Linked DNA regions of Limosilactobacillus reuteri. Each later gene encodes a partner of the first gene's protein in a complex. Links are inferred from orthologs where the notes say so. Each region holds a gene or a part of one and is shown in the gene's direction. Other genes may lie near its edges.

The links. The genes of interacting proteins can lie anywhere in the genome.
Region 2: the proteins of dnaB (region 1) and dnaG are in contact, whole or in part, in a crystal structure (PDB 2R6A), measured with the Geobacillus stearothermophilus proteins. The link is inferred for Limosilactobacillus reuteri from one-to-one orthologs. Residues at the interface, in WP_033016901.1 of Geobacillus stearothermophilus: Ser13, Glu15, Ala16, Gln18, Glu91, Leu92, Asp94, Ala95, Val96, Pro97, Thr98, Ala99, Ala100, Asn101, Tyr104, Tyr105, Ile108; in WP_049624496.1 of Geobacillus stearothermophilus: Lys456, Leu457, Leu458, Pro459, Ala460, Asn463, Ala464, Leu467, Leu535, Leu536, Ile537, Ala538, Gln544, Glu545, Asp548, Tyr549, His552.

What each region holds. Positions count from the first base shown.
Region 1 is NZ_CP059275.1:1,366,548-1,374,764, forward strand. The notes cover bases 3,256-6,255. They hold dnaB (replicative DNA helicase), read left to right. Parts: upstream 3,256-4,059; coding sequence 4,060-5,451; downstream 5,452-6,255. Other genes in these bases: HHK02_RS08060 (DHH family phosphoesterase), read left to right, coding at 3,256-3,606; rplI (50S ribosomal protein L9), read left to right, coding at 3,607-4,059; HHK02_RS08075 (MDR family MFS transporter), read left to right, coding at 5,452-6,255. Also shown: rpsR (30S ribosomal protein S18), read left to right, coding at 1-27; HHK02_RS08055 (sugar-binding transcriptional regulator), read left to right, coding at 652-1,587; more of HHK02_RS08060, read left to right, coding at 1,588-3,255; more of HHK02_RS08075, read left to right, coding at 6,256-6,654; HHK02_RS08080 (hypothetical protein), read left to right, coding at 6,655-6,981; HHK02_RS08085 (PPK2 family polyphosphate kinase), read left to right, coding at 6,982-7,860; HHK02_RS12655 (hypothetical protein), read left to right, coding at 7,861-8,217. UniProt on the Escherichia coli protein: The main replicative DNA helicase, it participates in initiation and elongation during chromosome replication. Travels ahead of the DNA replisome, separating dsDNA into templates for DNA synthesis.
Region 2 is NZ_CP059275.1:164,167-168,338, forward strand. What follows is about bases 1-3,000. They hold dnaG (DNA primase), read left to right. Parts: upstream 1-567; coding sequence 568-2,433; downstream 2,434-3,000. Other genes in these bases: rpoD (RNA polymerase sigma factor RpoD), read left to right, coding at 1-567; glyS (glycine--tRNA ligase subunit beta), read left to right, coding at 2,434-3,000. In the rest of the region: more of glyS, read left to right, coding at 3,001-4,172. UniProt on the Escherichia coli protein: RNA polymerase that catalyzes the synthesis of short RNA molecules used as primers for DNA polymerase during DNA replication.

The sequences.
Region 1 (8,217 bases):
CTTTTGCCATTCGTTGCAGAAGACTAGATGAAACTAAATAAATATATTGATCATACTTTACTAAGTCCCGAAGCAACAGAAGCACAAGTAGAAAAAGTTATTAAGCAAGCAATTGATAATCATTTTCATACTGTTATGATTAATCCATACTGGGTTGCTAAAACTCATAAAGCATTAGAAGAAACTGATGTAGTAACAGCAACTGTTATTGGTTTTCCTCTTGGAGCCACTACAACTGCAACAAAAGTTTTTGAAACTGAGTAAATGGTTATGAATATTGGCGAAATGAAAGGCAAAAATTATGCTAAAGTAGCTGATGATATTAAGACAGTTGTTAAAGTTGCTCATAATGCCAATAAGGTTGCAAAGGTAATTATTGAAACAGCTTTGCTAACTGATGATGAAATCACTAAGGCATCTAAGATTGTTGCTGATGCAGGTGCTGACTTTGTAAAAACATCAACAGGTTTCTCAACCCGTGGAGCAGCAGTTCATGATGCTGAATTAATGTCAGCAGCTACTAAAGAAACTCCCACTGAAGTAAAGGCTTCTGGTGGTATTCATACAACCGAAGAAGCAGAAGCAATGATTAATGCTGGAGCTACAAAGTTGGGCGTTAGCCATAGTATGCAAGTTATTGGTAAAGAATAGGTGGATAGTAAGCAACAAATTAAACAGGCCGTCCAGGTTAGTAAACTTTACTATTTAGATGGCGTTACCCAAGCAGAAATCGGAAAAAAACTAAATTTATCGCGACCAACAATTTCTCGATTACTTCAATTTGCACGCGAGAAAAATATTGTCAAAATTTCAATAAATGATCCCCTTAGCAATATTGAAGATCTGCAGCACCAATTAAAAGAAAAGTATCAACTAAAGGATGTCATTATTAGTACTCCAGAAAGCAATGAAACGGCTGAAATTTTATCATCTTTAGGTAAGGCCACGGCTCGTTACCTTGATAAAAAAGTTAAGGATAATGATGTTATTGGTGTTAGTTGGGGAAGGACACTGGTCAGCGTAGCACGTCAATTGATACCAAATGACCGTAAAAATGTTCAGGTGGTCTATTTTAAAGGAACAGTGGCGAACTCTACTCATAATAATTATGTTGTAGAGGTTACTAAATGTTTTAATAAATGCTACCATACCCAGGCGCAGATTCTTCCGCTTCCTTTAATTTTTGAAAATAAGCAAATTAAAGAGATGGTGATAAAAGATAAATTTATTAACGAGATTTTAGATACTGGTAAGCGGACAAGCGTGGCACTTTTTACGGTAGAAACGACGGAACAAGATGCAACGCTATTTGAACTAGGTTATTTTAATGATCAGCAAATTAAAACCTTGCAAGAGAAAGCAGCCGGGGACCTTGTTTCTCGCTTTATTGATGAACGCGGGAAAATCGTTGATGACCAGTTAAATGATCGCACAGTTGCTATTGCTTTAGATGATCTAAAACAAGCTCGGGAATCAGTTCTTATCGCTGGTGGAATGAATAAGTTAAAAGCAATCAAAGCGGCCTTAGCTGGAAAATATGCAAATGTATTAGTAACCGATTCACTTGTGGCTCAACACCTATTATAGATGCGAAAAATTTTCAGTCGTGAGAACTGGGAGTTTTATTTTGAACACCCAGCCGTCCGCTGGAATGTCTGCTATATAGTGCTTTTAACAATCATTGGGCTTATTTTAGGGTTTATGGATAACTGGATTATTGGACTAATTGTTTTAGTAATCGCAGTTATTGGTGGAGCTATTAGTATTCGGCGGTTAAGAAAATTATTAGTCGATGCTCATGAATATTTAAATGAATTAACGTATAAAGTCCAACGTGGGCAACAAGAAGCATTACTGGAAATGCCCATGGGAATGATTATGTTAAATAAGCGTCATGAGGTTGAATGGATTAATCCATATATGGCGCGTTATTTTAATCTTGAAATTGTTGTAGGGAAGCCGATTGCAGATGTTGATGTAAAATTAGCGGAATTAATAAAAGATCATGCAGATGATAAGCAAACACAAGTAGTGACATGGCGTGACCATCAATTTGAATTTTTGGTTCAGCATCACGGACAGGTAGTTTATTTATTAGATATTACAAAATATGAACAGATTAGTGCACAATATAAGGATGAACAAATCTTCATTGGTAATATTTACCTAGATAACTATGATGAGCTGATTCAAGGAATGAGTGATTCTGATGTCTCTAATCTTCATAATTACGTAACTTCACAAATAAGCGATTGGGCAGTTGCTAATCACTTATTGATGAAGATCATTGATGATGATAACTACTTGATTATTGGACATCAAGCTTCATTAAAAGAACTTGAAAAACAAAAATTCAAGATTCTTGATGTTATCCGTGAAAATACATCCAAGCAAAATTCGCCAGTTACTCTTAGCGTAGGAATTGCTTATGGCGAAAATGATCTGATAAAGCTTGCTGATACAGCACAAAATAACCTTGACCTCGCGTTAGGTCGTGGTGGAGACCAAGTTGTTGTTCGGGCTCAAGATCAGGAGGCACGTTTCTATGGTGGAAAGACCAACCCGATGGAGAAACGAACCCGGGTACGAGCACGGATGATTAGTCAAGCATTACAAGAATTAATGGCTCAATCAGACCAATTATTTGTGATGGGCCACACCAATCCAGATATGGATTCAGTCGGTGCCTGTTTGGGGATTCGACGGATTGCGGAAATGAACGGTAAAGAATGTTGGATTGTGATTGATGATGAACATCCACACTCTGATATTCAACGTTTGATGCATGAGATTGATAATTACCAGACGATTAAGGACCATATTATTTCACCAGTCGAAGCGTTAGAAAAAGCGACAAATAACAGTTTGTTAGTAATGGTTGACCATGCTAAGCGGGGAATTACCATTGCTCCTGAATTATATGATAAAATGCAAAACAGACTTGTTATCATTGACCACCACCGTCGCGGCGAGGACTTTCCTGAAAATCCATTGCTTGTTTATATCGAACCATATGCTTCATCAACTTGTGAGTTAATTACGGAAATGTTTGAGTACCAACCACGTGAAGGAAAAGGACTTAACAAGCTTGAAGCAACGGCAATGCTAACAGGGATTCAGGTTGATACAAAATCATTCACCAAGAGTGCTGGTACGCGAACTTTTGATGCAGCTAGTTACTTGCGTTCTGCTGGTGCCGATGGTTTAATGATTCAATCATTTATGAAAGAAAATCCAGAAACCTTCATGATGCGTAATCATTTGATTTCAAGAGCGGAAATAAATGATAAAATAGCATTATGTACGGGTGAAGAGGGACAGGTTTATGATCCTGTCACGGCTGCCCAGGCTGCTGATATGTTGCTCCAAATGAGTGGGATTGAAGCTTCATTTGTAATTTTTGAACGTGCTGATAACAAGATCGGAATTTCAGCACGCTCAATGGGAAATGTCAACGTCCAGGTAATCATGGAAAAAATGGGTGGTGGCGGTCACCTTGCAAATGCTGCTACACAAATCAGTGATAAAGATATTACACAGGTCAAGCAAGAGTTAGTTGATATTCTAACTAAACCTGATAAAGAGCAAGACGATACAGAGGAGTGAATGAAAGTTATTTTTACACAAGATGTACGAGGCCGTGGTCAACGTGGTCAAATTAAGGAAGTTCCAGATGGCTATGCTCAAAACTACTTAATTAAGCGTGGATTAGCAAAACAAGCTACTAAGGCGGCGATGAGCCAACTAAAGGGTCAACAACGTGCTGAAGAAAAACATGCTGCTGAAGAATTAGCTGATGCCAAGCGGATGAAGAAGATTCTTGAAGATGATAATACAGTTGTTGAATTAAGTGGAAAAGCCGGTACAGATGGCCGGATGTTTGGTTCAATTTCAACAAAACAAATTGCAACTGCTTTACAAAAACAATTTGACCTTAAAATTGATAAGCGAAAGATTGAGCTGGCGGCTCCAATTAAGGCGCTTGGCTACGTAAATGTGCCAATTAAACTTCATCCAGAAGTCGAAGCTCAAATTCGTGTTCACATTGCTGAAAAGTAAATGGATAATGCACCAGTGCAAGAAGAGCCACGCGATATTGAAGCAGAAAAAGCAGTTCTTGGAGCTGCTTTTTTAAGTAAAAACGCGTTGGCTGATGCGATGGAATATCTTGAGCCGCAAGATTTTTATCGGAAGGCTCACCAAATTATTTTTGAAAAGATGGTCCAACTAAATGATGCGGACCAGCCAATCGATCCGTTAACGATGAAAAATGTCCTTGATCAGGATAATCAAACGGAAAATATTGGTGGAGTTGCTTATATTGCTGAACTTGCAACAGCGGTTCCGACGGCTGCTAACGTTGTCTATTACTCAAAAATTGTTCATGATAAGGCGATTTCACGACGGTTGATCAATACTGCAACCAAAATTATCAATGATAGTTATGCTGGAAATGACAAAATTGAAGATCAACTTGACCGGGCTGAGCAAGAAATTATGTCAGTTTCGGAAAATAGTCGTCAAACTGGTTTTAAAAGTATTAGTGACGTTTTACAAGAGTCAATTAACCATGTCAGTGAGCTCTCTAGTCAAGATTCAGAGATTACTGGACTTTCAACTGGATATGCTCAATTAGATGAGATGACGACTGGTCTGCATAAAGATGAGTTGGTGATTATTGCGGCACGACCTGCTGTTGGGAAGACTGCCTTTGTTTTGAATATTGCTCAAAACGTTGCAACTAGAACCGATAATACGGTCGCAATTTTCAGTCTTGAAATGGGTGCGGAGTCTTTAGCAAACCGGATGCTTTGTGCTGAAGGAAATATTAACGCTAACCACTTACGGACCGGACAGCTTACGCAGGATGAATGGCAAAGTTTATTTATTGCAACTGGTGCCTTGAGTAACGCTAGTATCTATATTGACGATACACCAGGAATCAAGGTAGCAGAAATTCGGGCACGTTGTCGGCGCTTAGCAAAGGAAAAAGGCAACTTAGGATTGATCGTAATTGATTACCTTCAGTTGATTGAAGGGAGTAATCCTGATAACCGGCAACAAGAAGTTTCAGAAATTTCTCGACAACTAAAGAAACTGGCAAAGGAATTAGAAGTTCCAGTTATTGCCCTATCACAGTTGTCGCGGGGAGTTGAACAGCGACAAGACAAGCGCCCGGTTTTATCTGATATTCGTGAATCTGGATCGATTGAACAGGATGCAGATATTGTTAGTTTCCTTTATCGTGATGACTATTATGAGCACGATGAAGATTCGGAAGATAATAATAACCCGGGAAATAATCAGGATGACGATGGATCAAATGCTAGTGAAGTTGAAGTCATCATTGAAAAGAATCGTAGTGGTCCGCGGGGGACAGTTAAATTATTATTTGCAAAGTCTTATAATAAGTTCACTTCGATTTCCTATATCCCTGAAGATAATAATTAAATGAACCGTCAAGGCGTAGAATTAAAATGGCTTTTATTCGGAATGTTCCTTGGAAGTATTGGGAATAGTTTTGTCTGGCCATTAACAACAATTTATATTCACGATCAGTTGCATGAGTCATTAACTGTATCGGGAATCGTTTTACTCTTTTATTCAGGAGCAAATGTTGTCGGAAGTTATATTAGCGGAATGCTATTTGACCGAGCTAACCCGCGGAAATTAATGATTGGCGGGACACTGCTAGCGACAATCGTAATGGTTATTATGATTTTCTTCAATGGCTGGCCGATATATGGAATTCTTTTAACAGTTATTGGATTCTTTAATGGCTGGATCATTACAATGGTTAATTCTTTTGCGACTCGTTCAGGTCGAGATGGTCGTTATGTTTTTAATATGTTGTATTTTGCCAATAACTTGGGAATGGTGATTGGAACTACTATTGTCGGCCCGCTTTATCAGTATGCAGATGGCAATGTTTCACCAATGTTTTTGATTACCACAATCCTTTATACAATGTTCTCACTTGTTGTTATCTTTTTCTTTAAGGATAGTCAACAAACAGTTGCAAAGACCGAAGATATGGAAGCTGAAGAAGAGAACAAGACAGTTAATATTAAGATACCTCAAGCTAACTTATGGATTAACTGGATCTTCTTCATTGCCTTAGTTGTAATCTGGACAATGTATGAACAATGGGCAAGTAACCTATCAGTTTTCATGACTGATCAAGGAATCTCGATGACAAAATATAGTCTTTTGTGGACATTAAATGGGATTTTAATTGTTGTTTTCCAATTAGGAATTACTTGGCTTAATCGCTGGGTTAATCGGCCATATGCGCAAGTATTTATTGGGATGTTTACAATTGGTTTCTCATTTGTCTTATTACTTTACGCTCACTCATATAGCTGGTTTGTTGCGGCAATGGTCATTCTGACAATCGGTGAAGCCACTGCTCTGCCAACAATGCCTGCCATTGTAAACAGCCTTTCACCGGTTGCTGTTAAGGGAAAGTATCAGGGAATTCTGAACGCATTTTCTTCTTTAGGAAAGGCAATTGGTCCGCTATTTGGTGGATTGATGATTGAAGCGACCTCTTATCATATCCTCTTTATTATTTGTGCGATTTCAATTTTTGTAATGGAAATAATAGTAGTCTTTGTTATTAAGATAAAACGTGCAAAAGCAGTTGAATATTAAATGTTTTACAATAATTTTGATAATGTCCATGGTGAAGACCGTTATGGAATGGTAGGAAAAACAGGAGATCCTTTTAGGGAAGAATGTAAACTAGGGATTTCTTGTTATCAGTGCCATGAACAGCCGTTAGTAATTGCGGAAAGAAATTGGATGGATACGAATAATGATGACTCGCAACGGTATCAAATTGTGGTAGTTTGTGAGCATTGTGGTGCTGTTGATGAATTTATTGTTAATGATGGTCGAGAGCACCAAATTGGTAAATTAAAACATAGTAAATACCAGCCAACAGAAAAGAATATTATAAATAATGGAGCTGTGAACTAGATGAAAACCAAGAAATATCGTTACACAGGAAAAGACTTTGATATTAAGACGGCACCAACTAAGGTAAAAGATTCTGCTGATGATCTTAAGAAGATTAAAAAGAAGATCAAGAAAAATGTAAAGTCAATCAAGAATGCGCAAAAGATGATGTATGCGCGGCGTCATTATGGTGTTTTAGTAGTATTTCAAGCAATGGACGCGGCAGGAAAAGATAGTATGATTTCGCATATTTTTGCGGGCGTAAATCCAGTTGGGTTTAAGGTGGCCAATTTTAAACAACCAACAGGCCGCGAATTACGTCATGATTATCTCTGGAGAATCAATCGTGAATTGCCAATGCGTGGTGATATTGGTGTTTTCAATCGATCTTATTATGAGGACGTTCTTGTTTCACGCGTTCACCCTGCTTTAATTTTGCAATCTAATATTCCAGGGATTGAGTCTGTTCATGATGTTAATAATAAATTCTTTGATAGTCGTTATGAAGATATTCGTCAGTACGAAAGTTATCTAACGCGGAACGGTTACTTAATTGTAAAATTCTTCCTCCATGTATCAAAGGAAGAACAGAAGAAGCGTTTCTTAGCACGGATTGATACACCAGAAAAGAATTGGAAGTTTTCTGCAGCTGATATTCGCGAACGTCAATATTGGGACGATTACCAAAAGGCATATGAAAAGGCGATTAATGCTACCGCCACAAAGGAAAATCCATGGTATGTTATTCCGGCTGATGATAAGTGGTATTCGCGTTTAATTGTATCTGATATTTTGACAAAGAAGATTAATAGTTTGCCATTAGCTTATCCCGAGGTTTCGCCAGAACAAGAAATGAGTTTACGCCAAGCACGAAAAGAACTAATAGCAGAAGATAAGTAAATGAAATACATACCATTATCTAAATATAAGTATTTTATTGAAGATAAGACGAATGACCCGGCAGCAATTGAAAGTGAATATCAGAGTCGACTGAACGGATATACAAGCCAGAAGACAACTCTGTTTCCTCTTCTTAACTATCGCGATGGTGCACAGACAAGTAAATATCCAATTTTCTATCTTCCATTACCGGAAATTCAAAACCTGGCGGATCAGCTTAGGCGTAATTCTAATATGATTAAGGATATCTCTGTAACGCTTCCCCAAGTTGCGATTAATCAATTTTTGAATTCATTATTACTCTCTGAAATTTTCTACACTAATGATATTGAAGGTGTAAAAACGAGTCGTGTTGAA
Region 2 (4,172 bases), 1.2 Mb from region 1 along the record:
TTTAAGTTCTCTACTTATGCTACCTGGTGGATTCGTCAGGCTATTACACGGGCAATTGCTGACCAAGCACGGACAATTCGGATTCCGGTTCATATGGTTGAAACTATTAATAAATTGATCCGGATTCAACGGCAATTACTTCAAGATTTAGGACGTGAGCCGTTACCCGAAGAAATTGGTGCAGAAATGGATATGCCAACTGAAAAAGTACGGAATATTCTTAAAATTGCCCAAGAACCAGTTTCACTTGAAACGCCTATTGGTGAAGAGGATGATTCTCATTTAGGGGACTTTATTGAAGATCAAGATGCAACAAGTCCAGCTGACCATGCTGCTTATGAAATGATGAAGAAGCAACTTGAAAATGTGCTGGATACGTTAACCGATCGTGAAGAAAATGTTCTGCGGCTTCGTTTTGGTTTAGATGATGGTCGGACACGGACCCTTGAAGAAGTCGGAAAAGTCTTCGGGGTAACGCGGGAACGGATTCGTCAGATTGAAGCTAAGGCGCTTCGGAAATTACGTCACCCATCACGTTCTAAGCAATTAAAAGATTTCTTAGAATAAATGGCAAAGATACCGCGTAATGTAATTGATGAAATACGAAATTCAGTTGATATTGGTGATGTAATTGGGCGCTATGTCCAACTGCATCAGGCTGGAAAAAATCTAATTGGGTTATGTCCCTTTCATGATGAAAAGACCCCCTCTTTTTCGGTGAATGAGGAAAAACAATTTTTCTATTGTTTTGGATGTCACCGGAGCGGAAATGTATTTCAATTTTTGATGGAGTTAAAGCATATCGATTTTGTCGATGCAGTTAAGGAGATCGCTAACGATAGTAATATCAAGATTCCTGAACAATATGTTAGCGTTCCGGCTAAACCATTAAATAACGAGAATCGACAGCTGTTTGATCTTCATGATAAAGCGGCTAAACTTTATCACCATATATTGGTAAATACACCGGCTGGGCAAGTTGCACTTAATTATTTAAAAAAACGGGGAATGAGTGAGGAGCTGATTGAACAATTTGGTTTAGGCTATGCTCCTGATCAGCGAATATTGAAGCCTTTCTTCCAACAGCAAAAGGTTGATTACCAATTGCTAAGAAAAAGTGGACTTTTTAGTGAAGATCAACAAGGAGAGTTGCGAGACCGGTTTATTGAACGGATAATGTATCCAATAAAAAATGGTCAAGGGCAGGTAATTGCTTTTTCTGGGCGATTAATTGATACCAGTAAAACAAATTTACCCAAATATTTAAATAGTCCTGAGACACCGATTTTCAATAAACGGCGAACATTATTTAATTTTGATGTTGCACGAAAAGCGGCACGTAAAGATGGTCGATTATACTTATTTGAGGGATTTATGGATGTAATCTCGGCCTTTGCTGCAGGGATCGAAAATGGAATCGCTTCAATGGGAACTAGTTTTACCGAAGAGCAAGTAGCGATTATTGGTCGAGCAACTAGGCAATTAGACATTTGCTACGATGGAGATCAACCGGGACAAAATGCAATTGACCGTGCAATTAGCCTCGTTAATGATCATCGACCTAATCAGTTGCAGGTAAAGGTTGTCCAATTGCCGGCTGGGATCGATCCAGATGAATATGTTCAAAAGTATGGACCACAGCAATTCAATGCCTATCTTACGAATAAGGAAGAAACAACAACAGAATTTTACCTGCGCTTTTTAAGAAACGGGAAAAATTTAGATAATCAGAATGAACTAATGCAATATCTTAACCAAGCGCTGAAGGTAATTGCTCAGGTTCAAGCTCCCTTAGAAGAAGATATGTACTTGCAACGGTTGGCAGGTGAGTTCAAGTTAGATCGACAAACCTTAAAAACGCAGTTAGATCAATTGCGACAACAACTAGGAATTCATAATCAGCCATGGATTAAGCAACAGCCTTCACTAGCTCGTCATCAACAGTTTCAACAAACTAGTGAAGAAGAACAGCAAAAAATTAAACTTAGTAGGACTGAATTAGCGGAACAGATCTTATTAAGGTACATGCTATATGATCGTGAAGTATGGATGCATGTGACAGCAGATCACAATTTTCATTTTGCACATGAGAAATATCAAACTTTGTATTTATTAGCAGCAAGTTATTTTTCTGAAAATGGCTCGTATTCAACTGCTGACTTTCTTGATTATTTAGATGAAAGTAGTTTACAAGGTACTCTTGGGCAAATTGAGAATTTAAATGTTGACCAAGAAGTTGATATGCGAGCAATTGATGATTGTATCCATATGATCGTAGAACAAACACCGTTAGCTGCGCAAATTGCAGATAAGCAAGCCCAGTTAAAAGAAGCTAATTCATTGCATAATACAGAATTAGCTACGCAATTAACGATTGAACTGGTAAAATTATTAAAGCAGCAGCAACGCTTAAAAACGGAGGAGACTAATTAAATGGCAAATACATACTTATTAGAAGTCGGTGTTGAAGAAATGCCTGCTCACGTTGTAACACCAAGTATTAAACAGTTACACGAACGAGTAGAAAAGTACCTTAAAGAACAACGGATTACTTTTGATGATATTCAAGAATTCGCTACTCCACGACGGATGGCATTACTAATCCATGGCTTAAGTGATAAGCAACCTGATATTGATGAATCAGTTAAGGGCCCTGCAAAAAAGATTGCGCAAGATGCTGATGGTAATTGGACCAAAGCTGCAATTGGTTTTACCCGGGGACAAGGTGCCTCTGTTGAAGATATTGAATTCAAAGAAGTAAAAGGCGTTGAATATGTTTTTGTTGAAAAGCATATTGCTGGAAAAACTGTTGCTGAAGTTCTTCAAGGATTACCAACAGTTATTACTTCGATGAATTTCCCAACCTTGATGAAGTGGGGCTACAATAACTTACAATTTATTCGTCCGATTCGGTGGCTAGTTTCATTATTAAATGATGAAGTCGTTCCATTTAATATTTTGGACGTTGAAGCTGGTCGAGAAACACAAGGCCACCGGTTCTTAGGCCATCCAGTTGAAATTGCTAAGGCTGATGATTATGAGGAAACCTTAAATAATGATTTCGTTATTGCTGATCAAACAAAGCGAAAGAATTTAATTAAGGATCAAATTACTAAGATTATTAATGAGAACAACTGGCAAGTTGATTGGGATGAGGACTTACTAGAAGAAGTTAATAACCTAGTTGAATGGCCAACTGCCTTTGCTGGATCTTTTGATGAGAAGTACTTAGCATTACCTGACCCGGTCCTAATTACTTCCATGAAGGATAACCAACGATTCTTCTGTGTACGGGATAAAGATGGTAACCTCTTATCGCACTTTATTTCTGTTCGCAACGGTAACACAGACTACCTTGATAATGTTATTAAAGGAAATGAACGGGTTCTTGTTCCTCGTCTTGAAGATGCTCAATTCTTCTATCAAGAAGATCAGAAGTTGACAATTGATGAATATGTGGAACGACTTAAGAAAGTTAGCTTCCATGATAAGATTAGTTCAATGTATGACAAAATGCAGCGGGTCGCAGTGATTGCGAATGTTCTTGGTAAGCAACTAAATCTTTCAGATGAAGAACTAGCAGACCTTGATCGAGCAGCACATATTTATAAATTTGACCTTACTACGCAAATGGTGGGTGAATTCGCAGAGTTGCAAGGAATTATGGGTGAAATTTATGCTAAGCTATTCGGTGAAAAAGATGATGTTGCCACAGCTATTCGTGAACACTACATGCCAATCTCTGCAGAAGGAGAATTGCCACAAACTAAGATTGGCGCGGTCTTAGCAATTGCCGATAAACTTGACAGTATCATGAGCTTCTTTGCAGTTGATATGATTCCAAGCGGTTCAAATGACCCTTATGCTTTACGTCGGCAGGCATTTGGAATTGTCCGGATCATCGCCGATCGTGGTTGGAACCTTCCATTATTAAGTATTCAATCAGAAATTGCCCCTGCCTTTGAAAACGCTGAAATCAATGTTTCTTTTGATTTGAATAAAAATAGTGATGAAGTCCGTTCGTTCTTCTTGGACCGGATTAAGCAATTATTCCATGGTCAAAAGGTTCGTCACGATATCATTGATGCAGCTACCGATACTCATCAAAATGATATTGCTAATATCCTTGAAGCTATTCAAACTATTGATGATCATAAGGATGATGATAACTT